Regions from separate parts of the Inediibacterium massiliense genome, predicted to be linked through region 1. Evidence: a T-box and tRNA genes for the amino acid it is inferred to sense, from the RefSeq annotation. Region 1 holds a T-box; the other holds one or more tRNA genes.
The links. A T-box is a leader RNA that pairs with one kind of tRNA and senses whether it is charged. The one in region 1 lies ahead of tyrS (tyrosine--tRNA ligase), so its partner is inferred to be a tRNA-Tyr.
Positions count from the first base shown of each region.

Region 2: it encodes a tRNA-Tyr, which carries the amino acid that the T-box ahead of tyrS (tyrosine--tRNA ligase) is inferred to sense. The anticodon was not compared.

Region 1 is NZ_LN876586.1:158,679-171,722, reverse strand. Features, by position in the region: gene BN2409_RS17700 (phosphoribosyltransferase) at 1-783, opposite strand, end outside; gene BN2409_RS04650 (HpcH/HpaI aldolase/citrate lyase family protein) at 767-1,858, opposite strand; gene BN2409_RS04645 (TerD family protein) at 1,928-2,506, opposite strand; gene BN2409_RS04640 (TerD family protein) at 2,527-3,138, opposite strand; gene BN2409_RS04635 (TIGR00266 family protein) at 3,251-3,931, opposite strand; gene BN2409_RS04630 (TerD family protein) at 3,987-4,565, opposite strand; gene BN2409_RS04625 (methyl-accepting chemotaxis protein) at 4,758-6,584, opposite strand; gene BN2409_RS04620 (QueT transporter family protein) at 6,780-7,247, opposite strand; gene BN2409_RS04615 (GerAB/ArcD/ProY family transporter) at 7,327-8,424, opposite strand; T-box leader at 8,563-8,762, shown strand; gene tyrS (tyrosine--tRNA ligase) at 8,810-10,033, shown strand; gene BN2409_RS04605 (class I SAM-dependent methyltransferase) at 10,095-11,261, opposite strand; gene BN2409_RS04600 (putative bifunctional diguanylate cyclase/phosphodiesterase) at 11,507-13,044, opposite strand, start outside.
Region 2 is NZ_LN876582.1:2,021-9,280, forward strand. Features, by position in the region: gene BN2409_RS00250 (thymidine kinase) at 1-532, opposite strand, end outside; gene BN2409_RS00255 (lysylphosphatidylglycerol synthase transmembrane domain-containing protein) at 609-1,640, opposite strand; gene BN2409_RS00260 (YkoP family protein) at 1,641-2,171, opposite strand; gene BN2409_RS00265 (polysaccharide deacetylase family protein) at 2,164-2,883, opposite strand; gene BN2409_RS00270 (MGDG synthase family glycosyltransferase) at 2,887-4,029, opposite strand; gene BN2409_RS00275 (MGDG synthase family glycosyltransferase) at 4,019-5,146, opposite strand; tRNA gene BN2409_RS00280 (tRNA-Arg) at 5,467-5,543, opposite strand; tRNA gene BN2409_RS00285 (tRNA-Cys) at 5,551-5,625, opposite strand; tRNA gene BN2409_RS00290 (tRNA-Gln) at 5,645-5,720, opposite strand; tRNA gene BN2409_RS00295 (tRNA-His) at 5,727-5,802, opposite strand; tRNA gene BN2409_RS00300 (tRNA-Gly) at 5,809-5,882, opposite strand; tRNA gene BN2409_RS00305 (tRNA-Gly) at 5,886-5,960, opposite strand; tRNA gene BN2409_RS00310 (tRNA-Tyr) at 5,965-6,049, opposite strand; tRNA gene BN2409_RS00315 (tRNA-Thr) at 6,054-6,128, opposite strand; tRNA gene BN2409_RS00320 (tRNA-Asp) at 6,140-6,216, opposite strand; tRNA gene BN2409_RS00325 (tRNA-Val) at 6,225-6,300, opposite strand; tRNA gene BN2409_RS00330 (tRNA-Glu) at 6,306-6,380, opposite strand; tRNA gene BN2409_RS00335 (tRNA-Met) at 6,388-6,464, opposite strand; tRNA gene BN2409_RS00340 (tRNA-Met) at 6,470-6,545, opposite strand; tRNA gene BN2409_RS00345 (tRNA-Leu) at 6,551-6,639, opposite strand; tRNA gene BN2409_RS00350 (tRNA-Asn) at 6,645-6,719, opposite strand; tRNA gene BN2409_RS00355 (tRNA-Arg) at 6,782-6,858, opposite strand; tRNA gene BN2409_RS00360 (tRNA-Cys) at 6,866-6,940, opposite strand; tRNA gene BN2409_RS00365 (tRNA-Lys) at 6,950-7,025, opposite strand; tRNA gene BN2409_RS00370 (tRNA-Gln) at 7,029-7,104, opposite strand; tRNA gene BN2409_RS00375 (tRNA-His) at 7,111-7,186, opposite strand; tRNA gene BN2409_RS00380 (tRNA-Gly) at 7,193-7,260, opposite strand, start outside.

The DNA of each region.
Region 1 (13,044 bases):
AGAATCATATTGTTCTTTTACTTCTCCTGATACCTCTATTTCTCCTGATACTAAAGAAACTGTATGAATTTTTATTCCTAATTCTTCTTCAAGGCATTTATATTTTTTTATATCTTCTTTATTTCTCCAGTCTAGTATAGACAATACAGCATATTGTTTTCTTGGATAAATCTTTTGAATCTCTTTGATCATATTTAAAATAGTTTTTCCTGTTGTGATCTCATCATCTATAAAAATAATAGGACAATTTGACATTAAAAGCCTATCCTCTATAGGATACAACCTATGGGTCGTAGCATGAGAATGTTCTTCTTCAAATTGAATCGTCTCATAACATCCTAATATTTCATCTCTCGTCGTATGAATATATCCTACGTCTCCCTCAAAGCATTCAAATACTCCATGTCCTAGAGCCGTAGCTGTTTCTGCAAATCCAATAAATAAAAGAGATTCATCTATACTTATTTTTTCTTTTTTGAATTTTTCATAAATCCTTGACCCTTCCTCTTCATTTATAATTCCTCTAGAGATCTCTTCATAAGACCCATGTATATTATAGATTTCGTTTGCATAAGAATAAGCTAATAACATACTTGTTAAAAGAGAAACTTGAGGAATGACTGGGATATGCTTTCCTAAGACTTTACTTACAAACAGAAAAGCTCTTTTTTTATTTTTTCTTGCCGCCATTAAAAAGAGGGATTCCATAGGAATATGATATATATTTTTATGGATCTTTACTTTCACTGATAATCCTTGTTCCATATTATAAACCTTTTCCATTAAATAGGTGGGTAAAATTTTTTCCTTCATGATACACCCCGTATATTTTTGATTTTATGAGTATCTTTTTTGCCCAATTCAAATGAGGCTTGATTTCATTCATTTTATTTTTATATTCACTCTTTAAAACTCCTACATTTCCATTATAATTCTTTACAATACTTAAAGCATCCATATATTCTTCATGACTTACTACATAAAGAGATTGAGCTACTTTTAAATGATTTGGATGAATAATCGTTTTTCCTACAAATCCATTTTCCTGATCTAATAATATTTCATGAATAAATCCATCTATATGATTATCTGAAAAGTATTCCCAGACAGGTCCCGAAACTACAAATTCTCCCTCTTCTCTTATAAAAAAATTGAGAATATCCGAAAGACAATCTGAAATCATTGAAATATCATAAATAGAAACTTTAGGACTTCTTCGAATTCCAAATATGCTTGAAAAATCTGTTCCTCCAACTCTTATATTCAAAACCCACTCTTTATTCTCTATTAAAATATCTCTGATCTTTAAAAGAGTATCTATTCTTTTTTCTTTATATATAATTTCTTTTGTTTCTAAAATAGGCATTCCATAAATTTTTTTTCCAAACTCGTTACAAATTTCTTTTAAACTTTTAAAATAATCTATTCCATTTTCTACTGAAAACTTAGGAAATACAAACCCCATAAGATATGAACTATATTCTTTAAGTTCATATGCTAATCTTACCATTTGCTCTTTATTTCTTATTCTTAAAAAGATAAAAGGAATATCTTTTATATGGATTTGTCCACTTTTTACACCTTCATCAATGATTTGGAATTCTTTTACTACTTTCTTTTCTGCTTTCTCAACAGCCAAATCCCCAATAGCATCCTCTAAACAAATGACCATAGATGTAATAGGATATTTAAAAGACAATACATCTTTTGCAATATTTTCCTTTACAGCAGGCATATAAAGAGTAGCTCCTAAAGCATAGGAAAGAATCTCTTTAGGACTTTCTCTATGAAAATCATGAGGAATTTCATAAAAAATAGACTTTTCTTCTTGAGGAGTCAAATGACTAAAATATCTCATACTCTATCTCCTTTATATTAGAAAATAATAAAAACCTAAACCTTAAGGTTAGGTTTCTATTATTTTTGATTACACTGAAAGACCATAATTTCTGCAAAGATCTGCTAACCCTCCGCTAAATCCGCTTCCAATCGCATTAAACTTCCATTCTCCATTATGTCTATACAGTTCGCAAACTACTAAAGCAGTTTCTACTGAGAATTCTTCTCCTAGATCATAACGAAGAACTTCCTCATTATTTTCTTCATTCACTACTCTCACATAAGCATTGGATACTTGTCCAAAATTTTGATCTCTCTCCTTCGCTTCATGTATGGTAACTGTAATGCCTATACGATGAACATGCTCTGGAATTTTGGTAAAATCAACCTTAATCTGTTCATCATCTCCATCTCCTTCTCCTGTTCTATTATCTCCCGTATGAATGACTGAACCATTTCCGCCCTGTAAATTATTATAAAATACAAAATCCTCATCATGTAGCACTTTACCATTTTCTGCTGCCAAAAAAGCGGATGCATCTAAGTCAAAATCATATCCTCCTGCATACTTGTTTGTGTCCCATCCAAGACCTACAATTACTTTTTTTAAATCTGGATTAGATTTTGTTAAATCAATTCTTTGTCCTTTTTGAAGATTGATAGACATAATATTTCCCTCCTATTTTACTAATACTTTTGAACAATTTCACTTAATGAAGCATCCTGAGTTCCTTCTCCAATAGCAGCAAATTTCCATTCTCCACTGTGACGATAAATCTCTCCCACAATTAAAGTAGTTTTTCCTGCATAGTTATCTGTTAAATTGTATCTAATTAACTCTTGTTTATTATCTGTATTCGCTACACGAATAAAAGCATTTTTTATAAGTCCAAAATCTTGCTTACGTCTAATACAATCATAGATATTTACAACAAATACTAATTTATGAATATTTTGAGGAACTAAGTTTAAATCTACAAGGATTTGTTCGTCGTCTCCTTCTCCTTCTCCTGTTAGATTATCTCCTGTATGAATAACACTGCCACACATACTTCTTAAATTTCCAAAATAAATAAGATCTTGTTTTCTAGAAAGCTTACCATTCATATCTAACATAAGTACAGATGCATCACAATCGATATCTGCACTTGCACTACTTCCCCCAAATAACCCTGATAAAAAGCCACCACTTCTTTCTTTTTCAACAGGATCCCATCCGAGTCCTACTAATATTTTAGAAAGTCCTGCATTTCCTTTTGTAAGATCAATTCTTTGTCCTTTTTGAAGATTAATTGCCATAATAATTCCTCCTCTATCATAAATATTCCAAATAAATACTTTTTATTGTAAATTTTTGCATCCTATTTATTAATTCTAACTTTTTCAAAAAATTCCTCCAAAAATATATACTTTATTTTTGAGAAGGAATAAATTGTCTAATCCAACCCCCAAATGCTCCTGGATTTCTACTTTGAATAAGTACTGTTCCTGGTCCTCTAAATCTACAAACAAGACCTTCACCAGATGTAATACTTGAAATCCATCCCTTTGATGCTTTTTCAATAGTATAATTCATATATTCAGGCCACGCTACAAGATGGCTATTATCTATAATTACCTCTTCTCCCTCAGAAAGATTGATAGGATGAATAGCTCCAAAAGAGCTTAAAAAGACCATTCCTTTTCCACTAATCTTCACAATAAAAAATCCTTCTCCTGAAAATAATCCCTTTGCTAGGTTTTGCATTTTTGTAGAAACTTCTATACCTGATGTAGCTGCTAAAAAACCATCCTTTTGTACACAAAGATCATAAGAACCATCTAAATTTACATCTACTACTCCTCCTGGTGCTGTTGCTGCTAAAAGAACTTTTCCAGCTCCTTTTGCTGCTGAGAGGGTTTGAAAGAAGAATTTTTCTCCTGCCAGCATTCTTCCAAGACCATTCATAAAACCACCTTCCATACGCCCATCTACTTCTATCGTATTGGACATAGAAACCATGGCACCTGATTCAGCTTTTATATTTTCTCCTCTTTGTAAATTTACTTCTACTAATGGAAAAGCTCCTTCATATAATATTTTATAATCCAAATAAATGCCTCCCTCTATTTTACTTGATACAAAGACAGAGCCATAGGGCTCTGTCTTATATATTGATTCCAAAGTTTTGGCATAAAGCTGCCAATCCTCCACTGAATCCACTACCAATAGCATTAAATTTCCATTCTCCATTATGACGATACAATTCTGCTACTACAACAGCAGTTTCTACACTAAAATCTTCTCCAAGATCATATCGAATTAATTCTTCTCCCGTTTGTTCATTTGCAATTCGAATAAATGCATTAGATACTTGTCCAAAGTTTTGATTTCTTTCTGTTGCTTGATGAATCGTTACAGTAAAATCAATTTTATGAACATGAGCAGGAACTTTAGCAAGATCTATTTTAACCTGCTCATCATCTCCATCTCCTTCTCCTGTAAGATTGTCTCCAAGATGAGTCACAGACTCAGCTGCATCTTTTAAATTATTATAAAAGATAAAATCATTGTCACTTGAAACTTTTCCATTTTCTCCTAACATAAAAGCTGCTGCATCTAAATCGAAGTCTTGGCCTCCATCATATTTGTTTGTATCCCATCCTAATCCTACTAATACTTTTGTAAGTCCTGGGTTTGTTTTTGTTAAATCTACTTTTTGTCCTTTTTGTAAACTAATAGCCATCATCAAACCTCCTCATATTCTTTTGTAAATTTTTTCATTCCTATACATTATACAATATAATTGAATTATACAATATGATTCAAAAGAAGTAAAAATAATACTCAATCTAAATTTAAATTTATGTATTATTCTTCCTACATTGTATAAATTCCTTCTACTTTATAAGTTTTTTCATATTAAAGGAAAATATACCTATATCTTAAATTTGCTCATAGAATGTCTTAACTTTTCAATAAGTACAACCATTTTATTATTTTCTTCTTTCATGAGCTCCATAGCACTATTTTCTTCTTGTGCTAAAGCAGAAGTTTGCTCAATCGAAGCTGAATTTTCTTCTGCAATAGATGCAACTTGTTCAACAGAAGAGCTGATTTCTACACTATGCTCCGATACCTTTTCTAAATTTTGAGATACTTGTTTGATCCTTAATACCATATTCTCTACTTTCCCATTAATTTCTTGGAATGATTTTTCAGTATTTTTAATTTGATTGGTTCCATTTTCTACTTGCTTATATCCATCTTGTAAGGAAATTGTCATATCTTGAGATTCTTTTTGTATGCCTTGTATAATTTCCCTAATTTCTGTAGCAGAATGTCCTACTTGTTCTGCTAATTTTCTAATCTCATCAGATACTACAGCAAATCCTCTTCCTGCTTCTCCTGCTCTTGCTGCTTCAATCGCTGCATTTAATGCTAAAAGATTTGTTTGATCTGATATTTGATTAATGACCTCTACCAATTGGGAAATATTCTGAGCTTTTTCATTCAATCTTTGTACTTGATTCACAGAATCTTTCACTACATCATTAATGACATAAATCTGATCTACAGATGCTAAGATCTGTTGATTTCCAATTTGAGCAATATCTAATACGGCTCTTGAACTTTGATTTAATTCTTCCCCTTTTTCATTTGTTTCTTCTATTAATTTTCCTAATTGATTGATAGCATGTGCAATCTCTGTGGCTGAATTTGCTTGTTCTTCTGCTCCAACTGCCATTTGTTGCATAGTGGAGGCGATTTGTTCACTTCCTCTTCTAACTTCTTTAGATATATTTTCAAAAGATGCTGTTTGATTGTTTGCCTCATTAGATACATTCATAACTTCTTGCATCATCTCTCTTAAATTATCTACCATTTGATTAATAGAAAATGATAATTGTCCAATTTCATCTTTTCCTTCATAATCAATTTTTTCCACAAGTAAATTTCCTTTTGCAGCTTCATCACTCACATAAATAACTTGATTTAAATTTTTTCGAATCATTCTTCCTATGATAATCATAATAATAAGTCCAAATATAATAGATAGTGTCACACTAATAAGTAAAATAAATTTAGCTTTTTGCATACTCATACGAGCTTGATCTATGGCCATCTGTCTAGACTCTTGTACAATCTCTCTCATATTTTCAAGTAAAGAAACGGTTCTAGTTCTAAGCTTAGATGTCTCAAACTTAGCTTCCATAACTTTTTTATTATCATTTGCTTTGATAGCTGGTATAATATCTTTTTGTAATATATCATTCATTTTTTCATCATTGGATTGAATATGGGTATATAAAAATTTTAATTCATCTACATTTATAAAGCTTTCCATCTCTTTGATCACTACATCTATATCTTTAAGCACTTGTTGAAATTCTACTTCCACTTTTTCATAATCTTCTAAATATGTATTTTGTTTAAAGAATACATATTCTCCAATCTTTGCATCCTTTTCTCTATATAATGATCCCATTTGAGTAATAGTTAATGCACTTTTTCCTACTTTATCAATAATATCAATATTGTAGTTGATATGATTTAGTGCTTGAATCGTTATGGCAGTGGATGTTAAGAAAAACATGACTACCAGAAATAAAACTGCCCCATATTTATATCCTATTCTTAAATGATTCCATCTAAACTTTTTTAATTTCTCTTTCGTTTCATTCAATTTTTTAGAACTTTTTTTCTGTTTCTCTTTTCCTAATTTTTTTTTCTTGACTCTCTCTAGCATTTTGTTAAATTTCATACTTAAGCACCTCTTTCTGTTGATCCATGATGACATAAATATTATAGAATAATAGCATAGTTATCAAAACCATTCGACATATTTATAGAAATTCCTTCTTTTTATTCTAAATTATGTAAAAATAAGACTTTTATCCTAAAAACCTATATATTTTTCATACAACAAAAAAAGAGATGAATTTTTTCATCTCTCGTTTTATTTCTTAAATACCTTGTCCTTATATCTATCTAGTGTCAAGATCAAAGGATATCCTAATCCATAGCAGGCAATGAGTTGTCCTAATGTAACCCATCCCATAGTGATAAACAACGGTACTCCATAAAGATAATTTAGTATAAATCCGATTACAATACCATTTACAATTACTGGTGGCATAGGAACAAGCCATTTTTTAGGCAGCTTATAAGATAAATAGGCAGCTGCTAAAGTAGCTAAGCTACCAAACACTATATCTACTAATCCTCCACCGCCATAAATATTTGCCAAAATACACCCTACAAAAAGCCCTGGTATAGCAGCAGGTGTAAACATGGGCAAAACAGTTAAGCTTTCTGAAATTCTGACTTGAATTTGTCCATAACTAATAGGTGCAAACATGATAGTCATGGCAGCATAAATAGCCGCAATAAATGCTGCTTGTACAATATAATTTGTTCTTTTCACTTTTTTACCCTCCGTAGTTTTTTTTATCGTCAGGATATTGCGAACTGACGCTATATCTATAAACCCAGTGGATATATTATCATTCTTTATGATCTATTGTCAATGGGTTCTTTTTTTTTTCAGCAACAATCCATAAAATAATAGGAAAAATAATTTGAAATGGAAAATGATAATACGGCCATATATCTCTATTGAATTCAAAATAGTCCATTACACTATCATATTGAAAATAAGCTAAATTAACCCCTAATAATGACATAGGTAAAACAATGAAACGATATTCTTTCATATTAAATACTTTGGCAATTCCTTTACATGTACATAAAAGTAATATGCTAATTTTAATAAATCCTCCCAATAAAAAAACAACGCTTATGATTACCTCTATTCTTTGTAATATATTTCCTATTTTAATTCTTGAAATAGTTCCATAAGTAGGATAATATAAACTTGTTGCACCTTCTACTCCTACTACCAAAATATTTGTTATAGAAAGCATAAATAAATATACCCCTCCTATAATCATCCCCAACAAATAAATTTTATACATAGATTGATTATTCTTTATATCATCAAAAACCATAGTAAACACTACAATCTGAATAAGTGGAAATGTCATTATACTAAAAGCACCTTTAAAAACAGGTTTCATACCTTTAGACAATACAGGCAATATATTATTTATTTCCATATTTGGAATAGATAATAATACAATAAAACAGATCGACAATATAGGTATATATATAAACAATTCACTACATCTACCCATTACCTCTATCCCTTCTTTAATCCCCCATGCACATATGAGTATAAATAATATGTGTATGACGGTATGGGGGGTTTCTATAAAACTTACTCCTTGAACAAACTGACTATAATTAAGTAATATATCACTCATCATAAAAAAAACAAACCAAGTATATAGTATAACTATTATTTTTCCTATGATTTTTCCAAAACAGATTTCTATCATATCAAATAAATTTTTGTTTGGAAAAAGACAATGAAGTCTTGCATAAATCATGATCATAGGAATTACCATACCTATTCCTATGATAAAAGCAAGCCATAGATCATGCCCTGCTTCTAACCCTTGTGCAAATATAGAGCTAGAACCCACTATAAATAAAATAATCAAGGAAATTCCTTGTTTTGTAGAGATCTTCTCTATGTTCATTCATGTCCCTCCAGCATTATTTTTATTTAGTATTTGAATTTATTCATTCAATCATGTATTTTTATTTATTTTCTACTAATCTATTAAAAAGCTTGTCCATCATTCATATTTGTGTTAAGATATGGATAAAATAAATTTATACAAACTATGAAGGAATTCAGTAGTCTTTTATAATAACCATATAGAGAGCAGACTGGTTGGTGAAAAGTCTGAAGGATATAAAAGATGAATTACACTCTGGAGTTTCGAAACTAAAAACTTCGACGGTTTCCACTCGTTATCGTGGCTAGAGGCTTTATGCGAATTAAGGTGGTACCACGGGCTTTCTCGTCCTTACTAGATGAGAAGGTCCTTTTATTTTTGTATAAATGGAGGAGGTTTTATTATGTCAAATGTATTTGATGTGCTGAAGGAAAGAGGTTTTATTCAGCAAGCAACTCATGAAGATGAAATCAGAGAACTTCTTGGAAAGGAATCTGTTACTTTTTATATTGGTTTTGACCCTACTGCAGATAGTTTACATGTAGGTCACTTTGTACAAGTTATTACTATGATGCATATGCAACGTGCAGGTCATCGTCCAATTATATTAATCGGTGGGGGAACAGGTATGATTGGAGACCCTACTGGAAAAACAGATATGAGAAAATTCATGACACCAGAAACTGTACAATATCATTGTGACTGCTTTAAAAAACAGCTTTCAAAGTTCCTTGATTTCTCAGAAGGAAAAGCTATGATGGTTAACAATGGAGATTGGCTATTAAACCTTGAGTATATTCCTTTCTTAAGAGATATTGGAAGACATTTTTCAGTCAATAGAATGCTTACAGCAGAATGTTTTAAAAGCCGTATGGAAAGAGGACTTTCTTTCCTTGAATTTAATTACATGATCATGCAATCTTATGACTTTTTAAAATTAAGTAGAGAATATAATTGTTCTCTAGAGCTTGGTGGAGACGATCAATGGTCTAATATATTAGGAGGAGTAGATTTAGTTAGAAGAGTAGATCAAAAATCTGTTTATGGTATGACTTTTTCTCTTCTTACTACTAGTACAGGAAAGAAAATGGGTAAAACAGAAGCAGGGGCTTTATGGCTTGATCCTGAGAAAACATCTCCTTATGATTTTTACCAATACTGGAGAAATGTTGATGATGCAGATGTAGAGAAATGTCTATCTTTACTTACTTTCCTTCCTATGGATGAAGTCAGAAGACTTGGTAGCTTAGAAGGAGCTGAAATTAACAAAGCAAAAGAAATACTAGCCTTTGAAATCACAAGCTTAGTTCATGGAGAAGAAGAAGCGAAGAAAGCTGAAGCTGCTGCAAAAGCTTTGTTTGGTTCTGGACCTCAAACAGATAATATTCCTTTTACAGAAATATCTTCTGATGAATTAGAAGGAATGGATATTTTATCTCTTTTGTCTAAAGCCAGTTTAATTCCTTCTCGTAGTGAAGGAAGACGTCTAGTCCAACAAGGTGGAGTTTCTATCAATGATGAAAAAATAACAGACATAAATACACTTATTACAAAAGATTACTTTAAAGATAATGCCCTTATGATTAAAAAAGGAAAGAAAACATATCATCAAATTAGACTAAAATAGAAGCCTTAGGCTTCTATTTTAGTTGTGGATTATTTTATATTTTTATAAAAGTATCCACAAATTATTCAGTAATTCTTTTTTGTAATTTTTCCCCTAATTCTTTTTCAAAATAAGGAGTGATCCCCCAAAATTCCTTAAAGGATACATATTCTTTCACTGCTTTTTCATAACCTGTATTTCCCTTTACTCCTCGAATTAATAAATTCTTTGGAGTATGCTCCATATCAATAAATTCTAATATTTGAGTATCGTATCCCATAATTTCTAATATATTTGCTCTTATACTATCCGTAATCAAAGCTGACATTCTTTCTTTAATGATTCCGTGCTTTTCCATAGGCATCATCAATGGGTTATGAATTTTATCAAATAATTCATGCTGACAACAAGGAACAGATAAAATAATCTTTGCATTCCACTCTATGGCTTTTACTAAGGCTGCATCCGTTGCTGTATCACAAGCATGAAGTGTAACCACCATATCTACTTGATTTGCTTGATTAAAGTGTGCAATATCACCCATCATAAATTTTAATTTTTCATACCTTAAATCCTTTGCAATTTCATTACAATGCATCACTACATCTTCTTTTAAATCCAAGCCTATAATATCCACATCCATATTTAAAATATCCACAAAATAATAATAAAGAGCAAATGTCAGATAAGATTTTCCACAACCAAAATCAATTACTTTTATTTTTTCTTTATTTTTTAGCTCATCTACTATATCTCTTACCATTTCTAAAAATCTATTAATTTGTCTAAACTTATCATACTTTTGAGAAAAGACTTTTCCTTTTTCATTCATAACTCCTAATCGATATAAGAATGGATTTGGAATATTCTCAGGAATAATATAATTCTTCTTTCTATTATGAGATAAATTTTTTTGTTTTTTTGTAGGAGCTTTTTTCAAAATTTTTACTTTAAATTTTTTGCTAATGAGTATTTGATAATCTGCTTCTTTTGTATAAATTTGCCCTTGTTTAAAATTTGTTTCGAATAAAGAAATCATCTTTCCTAGCATTTGATCCTTCTCTACATTTTCATGAACTACTTTTTTATCATAATGATATGTAAATTGGTACATAAGTTTCTCTTTTAAAAGAATAGGTCTTATGCTTATTTTATTATACTCCTCTTTTTTTCTTACATTGCTAATCATACAATCTATCAAACTTTCTTCTTGTATCACTTCATCTAATAAATTTCTTATACTTTCCATAAAATCTTCCTTTCTTACATTCCTATATGTATTATAACAAATCCAATCTTTTTATATCATAAAAATTCGCATGTTCCTATCGGAACTGCTCATATCGCCAACTAAATTCTTCCATTCCATTCAGAATTTCCGTTGCTTAAAATTTGATGAAAATCTAACTTTCTAAAGTTATTTATAATTTATTCATTTGTATAATTTCCTAAAGAATAACAAATTCACATGTTGTAATCACAACATGTGAATTTCTAACAAACTTTTCTTTTTTCTTTTATCATATTCTCCATCTTCATTACACATAAGGGTTTGCTAAATAAATATCCTTGTACTTCATCGCAGCCTAACTCTTTTAGAAAATTAAATTGCTCCCACATTTCTACTCCTTCTGCAATAACGCGCATATTCATACTCTGAGCCATTTCAATAACAGATTTCACAATAGCCTGTTGATTCTTGTTTTGAGTAATATCATCAATAAAAGATTTATCAATTTTTAAAACATCGATTTCAAGCTGTTTTAAATAATTTAAAGAAGAATAGCCTTTTCCAAAGTCATCTAAAGAAATATGTATTCCTAAACCTCGTAGCTTTTGTAAAATTTCATTTGTATATTCAAAGTTTTGCATGATTGTATTTTCTGTAATTTCAAGCTCTAAAGAAGAAGGACAAATTCCTGTTTCTTTTATGATATTTACTACTTTTTCCACAAAATCATCTTGTTGAATTTGGATCACTGATATATTTACAGACACATACATGGTATATTGACCATTTTCTTGCCATTTTTTAATTTGATTGCAAGCAGTTCTTAACACAAAATCTCCTATAGGAATAATCAGCCTTGTTTCTTCTGCTAATGGAATAAATATATTAGGAGAAATCATTCCCTTTGTAGGGTGATTCCATCTTACAAGAGCTTCTGTCCCTTCAATTTTTCCACTTCGAATTCCTATTTTAGGCTGATAATAGACAATAAATTCTTCTTTTTCTATAGCATGCCTTAAATCATTTTCCATTTCTAATTTTTCTAACATCTTCTGATGCATATCATAGGTATAAAAAGAATAACTATTTTTCCCATTATTTTTGGCTTCATACATAGCCGTATCTGCATTTTTTAGTAATATACTTGCATTTTCTCCATCCTTTGGATACATGGTAATCCCCATACTTACTGTAATGTAGAATTCTCGATCATCTAAAATCCAAGGATTTTGAAAGGACTGTATAATTTTTTTTGCTATATTCTGAACATGACTCATTTGTGCATTTGGTAATAAAGCTACAAATTCATCTCCTCCTAATCGAGCAATGATAGAATGGTCTCCTAAATATTTTTTCATCAATCCCCCTACATTCTTAAGAAGTAGATCTCCAAACATATGTCCAATTGTATCATTTACTTTTTTAAAATTATCTAAGTCAAAATACAAAAGAGCCCCATTTTCTTTTTTTATTTTTGCGTCTTCTAATAAATGACCTAATTTTTTTTCAAAAAAGACTCGATTATAAAGTCCTGTTAAAGGATCATAATAAGCTAAATACTGAATTTTCTCTTGATTTTTTAATAATTCTTTTTCTTTTTGCTTGATTTTTTCCTTCATTTTATTTACATTTTCAATCACCAATTCAAATTCATCATTAGACTCTGAAAAAATCGTTCCATTATATTTTCCTTTATGTATTTGATCTAATGCATCATTAATCCTATCAATTTTTCTCATCATATATTGATGAAAAGATTGATAAATGATTAAAAAATTAAAAAGTGCTATAAAAAAAGAAA
Region 2 (7,260 bases), on a different contig from region 1:
CATATAATTCATTTCCTCCAATTTCTATTTGGTCTCCATCTTTTACAATTTTTCCATCTCTCACTCTTGCATTTGTTGTAGCTTTTCTTCCACACCAACAAATGGTTTTAATCTCTTCTATCTTGTCTGCATGAACCAGTAACCAGTATGAACCTTCAAACAGCTCGTTTTTGAAGTCATTCTTAAGTCCATAACATAAAACAGGCACATTGCAACTATCTACAATCTCAATTAATTCTTCTACATGATGCTTTTTTAAAAATTGGCATTCATCAATAATAACACAATGAATACTACTATGACTATTTTCTTGTAAAAATATAGTTAATATATTGGTATCTTCTTCTATAACCATAGCCTCTTTTTCTATTCCTATTCTTGATGTAACCTTTCCTTTTCCATATCTATTATCTAATGCAGATGTAAGGACCAAGGCCCTTTTTCCTCTTTCTTCATAATTATATGCAACCTTGATTACTTCAATAGACTTTCCTGCATTCATAGTGCTATATCTATAATAAAGCTGGGCCATAAAACATTCCTCCTTTTTTATATCCATAAAAAAAGCTTGGGAAAATTTCCAAACTCTCTACCTATTGATTCAAATGTTAAAGATTTGTCTCTTTCCTGGCTTCTCTTACTTTCATTTTTTTGTTCATCATATAATCTATAAGTGTAGCAATTCCACAGACCAATAAATTAAAATAATAAACAATCATTCTCCATAAAAGCATTGCATATGTTACTTTTTGTGTCCCGAAAAAAATCTGAAAAAGTAAATAAAATCCTCCTTCTGAACTTCCTACTGTTCCTGGCGTAGGAATAAAAGATACAGCCATATAAAGAAGAGATTGTATAGCAATGACATCTAAACACGAAATACTACTTAATCCTAAACTTCTATAAATCCAATAAGTAATACTAAAATAAAATGTAAGTTGAAGGATTGTCATGACACAAAGCTTGAAAGTAGTTTTTTTATTTTCTCTAATCTTCCTTACACTTTCTTCATATTCCTTTATAGTTCTTTCTATTTTAAATTCATATTGTTTTATTTTACTTGGAATAAAAGTCTTCATGATCCATTGTATTACTCTTCTTAAAAAATTTCCATTTAAAAACAAAATAAAAATAATCAATAATCCTATAAAATTTAAGAAAATACCTATCCAAATAAACGCTAGAGACGCCTTAATATGTTCATAAACAAATCCTAGCTTAATGATAAACATAAAAATAGAATAAATTGTTACAATCACTTGATAAATAATAAATTTTTCTATCAATATGGATGTAGCCTTTCCTAATGGGACAGAATCTTTAATCATAGAATAAATTTGTGCAGGTTGCCCTCCACTAGCAAATGGTGTAATGAGACTATAATATTGTCCAATAAAAGTAAGTTTTATAGATTTTAAAAAATTATTTTTCACAAATAACATTTTTGATATTTCTTTTATGATTAAAGCATCTAATACCCAATAACCTATCATTCCTATAAATCCTATTATTAAAATATATGGATTGGTTTGAAAAAGAAGCTTTGGAAAAGTTGATAAGTTTTCATTAGATAAAACAATCCATAAAGTGATGAGTAAAAGAAAAATTAAAATTCCATATTGTATAATTCTTTTTTTCATCTAAACCGCCTTTCTATTTAGCACTTCTTTTTTAGAAATCCAACATTCTTTAGGAACTCTCCTTGTTTTTTCTTTTTGATAATTGCTCTTTTGAAATATTTTTTTTAGCCAATCATCCCATTGTTTAATAAATTCTCTTTTTATCTTATTCTCTATTGGAAAAATACTAAATCCCTTTCGAACAGCTATAGGGTGTAATATCGTCACCCCATAATATGCCTTAATAAACTTAAATCTTTCATCTTTTAAAATAGCTTGAGATAAAAATTTTAATTCTTCATCTACAATAAAAAAAAGACTAGCAGGATCATTTTTTATATGACGAACCTTTTTATTGTCTATATGAAATTCTCCTATCTGGTCTCCATTTTTAATAATTGTTCCATCTCTTAATTGTTTTTCATTTCCTTTATAAGTATGAAAACTCACATAAAAAAGTTTTTGACTTGAAAAAGGTATATACTCCCAATTGCTCAATTTTACAATAGTATCATCTATACTCCTAAATAGATATGCAATCATTTTATTCATTTATGACACCTGCCTGTTGATCTACTAAAACAAATTCATATCCTTCTTCTATAAGGTTAGGAATTAATTCCTCTAATGCATCAATGGTTCTTTTGGGTGCTCCTTTAGCACCATTACTATCATGAAGTACAATAATATCCCCACTCTTTACTTTTTTATATATTCTTTCTTTAATCTGATCAACAGTAGTATTTTTGCTCCAGTCCTTTGCTTCTATAGACCATAATACAACTTTAAGATCATACTTTTTTGCATAATAAGGTACTACTAAATTAAATGTTCCCCAAGGAGGACGGAAAAGCCTAATATTATATCTTAATTCATTAAAAATCTTTATAGACTTTTCAAAATCTTTGGCTGTTTGCCAAGGAAAACTTAACCAAGCACTTTTATGACATAAGGAATGAAGCCCTATCCCATGACCTTCTTGTATCATTCTTTCTACAATCTCTTTATTCTTTAACGCTTTATCTGCCACTAAGAAAAAAGTGGCTTTTACATTGTTTTTTTTAAGTATATCTAAAATCATTTCTGTATAGATAGGATCTGGCCCATCATCAAATGTTAATGCAATTTTTTTCAAAGAAGTATTCAGAACTTTTATGGTTTTTTTATCTTTGTTTCTATAATAGTAATTAGGAATTATATTATACAATACAAAACATATTACAATTAATACAAAACCCTTCAATTTCATCATCCCTTTAATCATTTTTCATATATTTACTTTTTTCATTTTCTCTTTCTGATTATATAAACCCAATATAGACTGAACTAATATATCCATATTAATTTTGTCACTCACTCTTACTATATTTTTATACAATTCTTTTCGATATCTTGTATCATTTAAAATCTTTCGTATTCCTATTTTAAGTTCTTCAAAATTATTAGCTACCATACCAATATTCTTTTGAGTAATAAATTTAGAATTTTCAATTTCTTGTCCTAAAGAAGGTTTAAATGCAATTATAGGCAAGTGAGATTTAATTCCTTCAAATAAAGTAACTCCGCCTGCTTTTGTGACCAATAAATCTGAATCATTCATCAACGCGGATACATTTTCTGTATATTCCAATATAGCTAGATTTTTCAGATTTTCATTCTGTTTTAATCTATTATAAATTTCTTTATTATTTCCTGTCAAAATAGTAGTTTTCACTGCCCTTAATTCATCTAGCCATATATAAAATTCTCTTTCTTTAGGCAAAAGCCCCATGCCTCCACCCATAATTAAGATAGTAAATCCATCTGATTTTTTTATTTTTTTTAGTTTTTCTAATTCATTCCTATGTCCTTCAAATTGTACTCTAATAGGAATTCCTGTAGCTGCTATCTTTTTTTCTGAAACCCCTTTTTGTATTAATTTATTTTTAATTTCTTCTGTAGCAACAAAATACTGATCTATATTATGATAAATCCACTCCCAACTATCTACTACATCTGTAATACAACTAATAATCGGAAGGTCGCTTTGATACTCTTCCTTATATTTTGATGCTAAACCTGACCCAACTGGAAATGTAGCTATAATCATCTTAGGATGAATAGATGAAATATAACTTGTCAGTTTGGGAAGACATATTTTATAAAACCAATCATCCAACTGAGAATGTTCATTAAAATACTTTTTATAATAAAAATAATTATATAATTTACTATTTTTAGTAATTAAAAATTCATATCCTTTATATAAACTTTTATATAGCTTTGGATTGATAATTTGAAAAATATCTACAATCTCCATCTTTATATCTTCATTTTCCCTTTTCACATGCTCTACAATTGCTTGTGCAGCCGATTTATGTCCCAATCCAAAAGTAGCAGTCAACAGTAAAATATCTGTCTTATTTTCCATAAATCATTCCCCGTTCATGACTATATTTCCACATAAGTTTATTAGACAACTCAATTATATTTTCTATAGAGTATATATTCCATAAATCCTTCATTCTTTTTTTCATATGCTCCAGTTTCTTAGGATTTTGAATCAATTCATCAATCACTTCATTGATATGATCTATATTCTTGATCTGAATGGCTACACCAGAATCTAGTAAAAATTCTACATTTCCTTCTTCTTGTCCTGGTATAAAATATGGAATGATCATAGGAATATTCTTTGCCATAGATTCTGATACTGTAATTCCTCCTGGTTTAGTAATCACAATATGAGCCTTGTCCATAAATTGTGGAATATCCTTGGTAAAACCATATACTCTAATTTCTTTACCTTCTATATGATGATATTGCTTTATTATCTTTTTCTTTAAACTCTTATTATTTCCACAAATCACAATAATACGTAATAAATTCCTATTTCCGATGAGATTTTCAAGCACTTTTTTCATACCTTTTACACCCATACTGCCCCCCATCAAAAGTACTGTGAAATAAGAATCTTTTTTATAATCTATACTCCTTTTTAAAAATTGTCTACGTATAGGAATACCACATGCATATATATTATTTGAGTTGATTCCTCTCTCTACTAAAGTCTGACTTGTATAATCGCTTCCTGTTATATATGCATCTACATAATCGTGAATATACACTTGATGTGCTTTATAATCTGTAACAACTGAAATAAATGGAATATGTAGCATCCCTTTTTTCTTTAAATCTCCTATGACTCCAATGATAAAAGGATGAGTAGTAATAATTAAATCTGGTTGATGATAGGTAATTAAATTATAAACTTTATGATATTCTAATCTATTAAATATTTTATTAAATTCTATATTAATAATTTTCCTATCACTCCACTTATATAACATTCCATATATTTTAGGCAAATGAGTAGCTAAAATATTGTATCCATCTGCTATACATAAATTTAAAACTTGGCTTGTTTCTTTTAAAATATCCATCATTACTACTTCATATCCAAATGCCTCAAACTCATTTTTCAAAGCTCTTGCAACTTGATTATGTCCTTCTCCTGTAGAAGCAGTAAAAATAAGGATTTTTCTCATGAAAATTCCCCCTTACAACTCTATAACTTGCTTTTTTAAAGAACATTGACTTTTAGCAAGCAGTTGTATACTATAAAACTTTGCAATCCCTTGGTAGATAAAAAAAGTCTCAACCCATATGTTAAGACTTTAGGCCCTAAGTCATATTGCCTAATATATTTTATCATATTTCATGAAACTGCCAATAGGAATATGCATATCTTTTTTAGAAAGTTATAAACCTTTTATGTAACTCTCACATGATCCACAATTTTATTCATTATATATGATAAAATACAATAAAATAGAGGGTACGAAATTCGTACCCTCTTCTATTTTATTGGTGCGCCCAGCAGGATTCGAACCTGCGGCCTTCTGATTCGTAGTCAGACACTCTATCCAGCTGAGCTATGAGCGCAAAAAAATGGAGGCGGCACCCAGATTTGAACTGGGGAATAAAGGTTTTGCAGACCTCTGCCTTACCACTTGGCTATGCCGCCATTATGAATTAGATATATATGGCTGGGGTAGCAGGACTCGAACCTACGGATGCCAGAGTCAAAGTCTGGTGCCTTACCGACTTGGCTATACCCCATTATTTTGGGGTGGGTGATGGGATTCGAACCCACGCATGCAGGAGCCACAATCCTGTGTCTTAACCACTTGACTACACCCACCATGTTTGGAGCGGATGATGGGAATCGAACCCACGCTACCAGCTTGGAAGGCTGGAGTTCTACCATTGAACTACATCCGCATTTGGAGCGGAAGACGAGATTCGAACTCGCGACCCTCGCCTTGGCAAGGCGATGCTCTACCACTGAGCCACTTCCGCATATTGGTGGAGGAAGGTGGATTCGAACCACCGAAAGCTCAGCTAACGGATTTACAGTCCGCCCCCTTTGGCCACTCGGGAATTCCTCCATTTTGGAGCTGGCGAAGGGAATCGAACCCCCAACCTGCTGATTACAAGTCAGCTGCTCTACCGTTGAGCCACACCAGCTAATATAAAATTGGCGACCCGGAAGGGGCTCGAACCCTCGACCTCCAGCGTGACAGGCTGGCATTCTAACCAACTGAACTACCGGGCCAAAATAAATGGTGGGCGCAATAGGGCTCGAACCTATGACCCCCTGCTTGTAAGGCAGGTGCTCTCCCAGCTGAGCTATGCGCCCTAAAATGGTGACCCATCCGAGAATCGAACTCGGGTTACCGCCGTGAAAGGGCGGTGTCTTGACCGCTTGACCAATGGGCCTTAATAATGGTAGCGGCGAGTGGACTTGAACCACCGACCTTCCGGGTATGAACCGGACGCTCTAGCCAACTAAGCTACGCCGCCATAAATGGTTGCGGAGGCAGGATTTGAACCTACGACCTTCGGGTTATGAGCCCGACGAGCTGCCAGCTGCTCCACTCCGCGATATTTGGTGCCGGGGACCGGAATCGAACCGGTACGATCTGTAAGGACCGCAGGATTTTAAGTCCTGTGCGTCTGCCAGTTCCGCCACCCCGGCATTTTTGGCTCCAAGGGTGGGGCTCGAACCCACAGCCTACCGGTTAACAGCCGGTTGCTCCACCATTGAGCTACCTTGGAACATTAATAACAATTGTTATTTTATCATTGACTTTGTGTTTTGTCAACACTTTTATCAAATTTGGTGCGCCCAGCAGGATTCGAACCTGCGGCCTTCTGATTCGTAGTCAGACACTCTATCCAGCTGAGCTATGAGCGCAAAAAAATGGAGGCGGCACCCAGATTTGAACTGGGGAATAAAGGTTTTGCAGACCTCTGCCTTACCACTTGGCTATGCCGCCACTATGAATTGGTGACCCATCCGCGGCTCGAACGCGGGACACCTTGATTAAAAGTCAAGTGCTCTACCTACTGAGCTAATGGGTCATATGGCTGGGGTAGCAGGACTCGAACCTACGGATGCCAGAGTCAAAGTCTGGTGCCTTACCGACTTGGCTATACCCCATTATTTTGGGGTGGGTGATGGGATTCGAACCCACGCATGCAGGAGCCACAATCCTGTGTCTTAACCACTTGACTACACCCACCATGTTTGGAGCGGATGATGGGAATCGAACCCACGCTACCAGCTTGGAAGGCTGGAGTTCTACCATTGAACTAC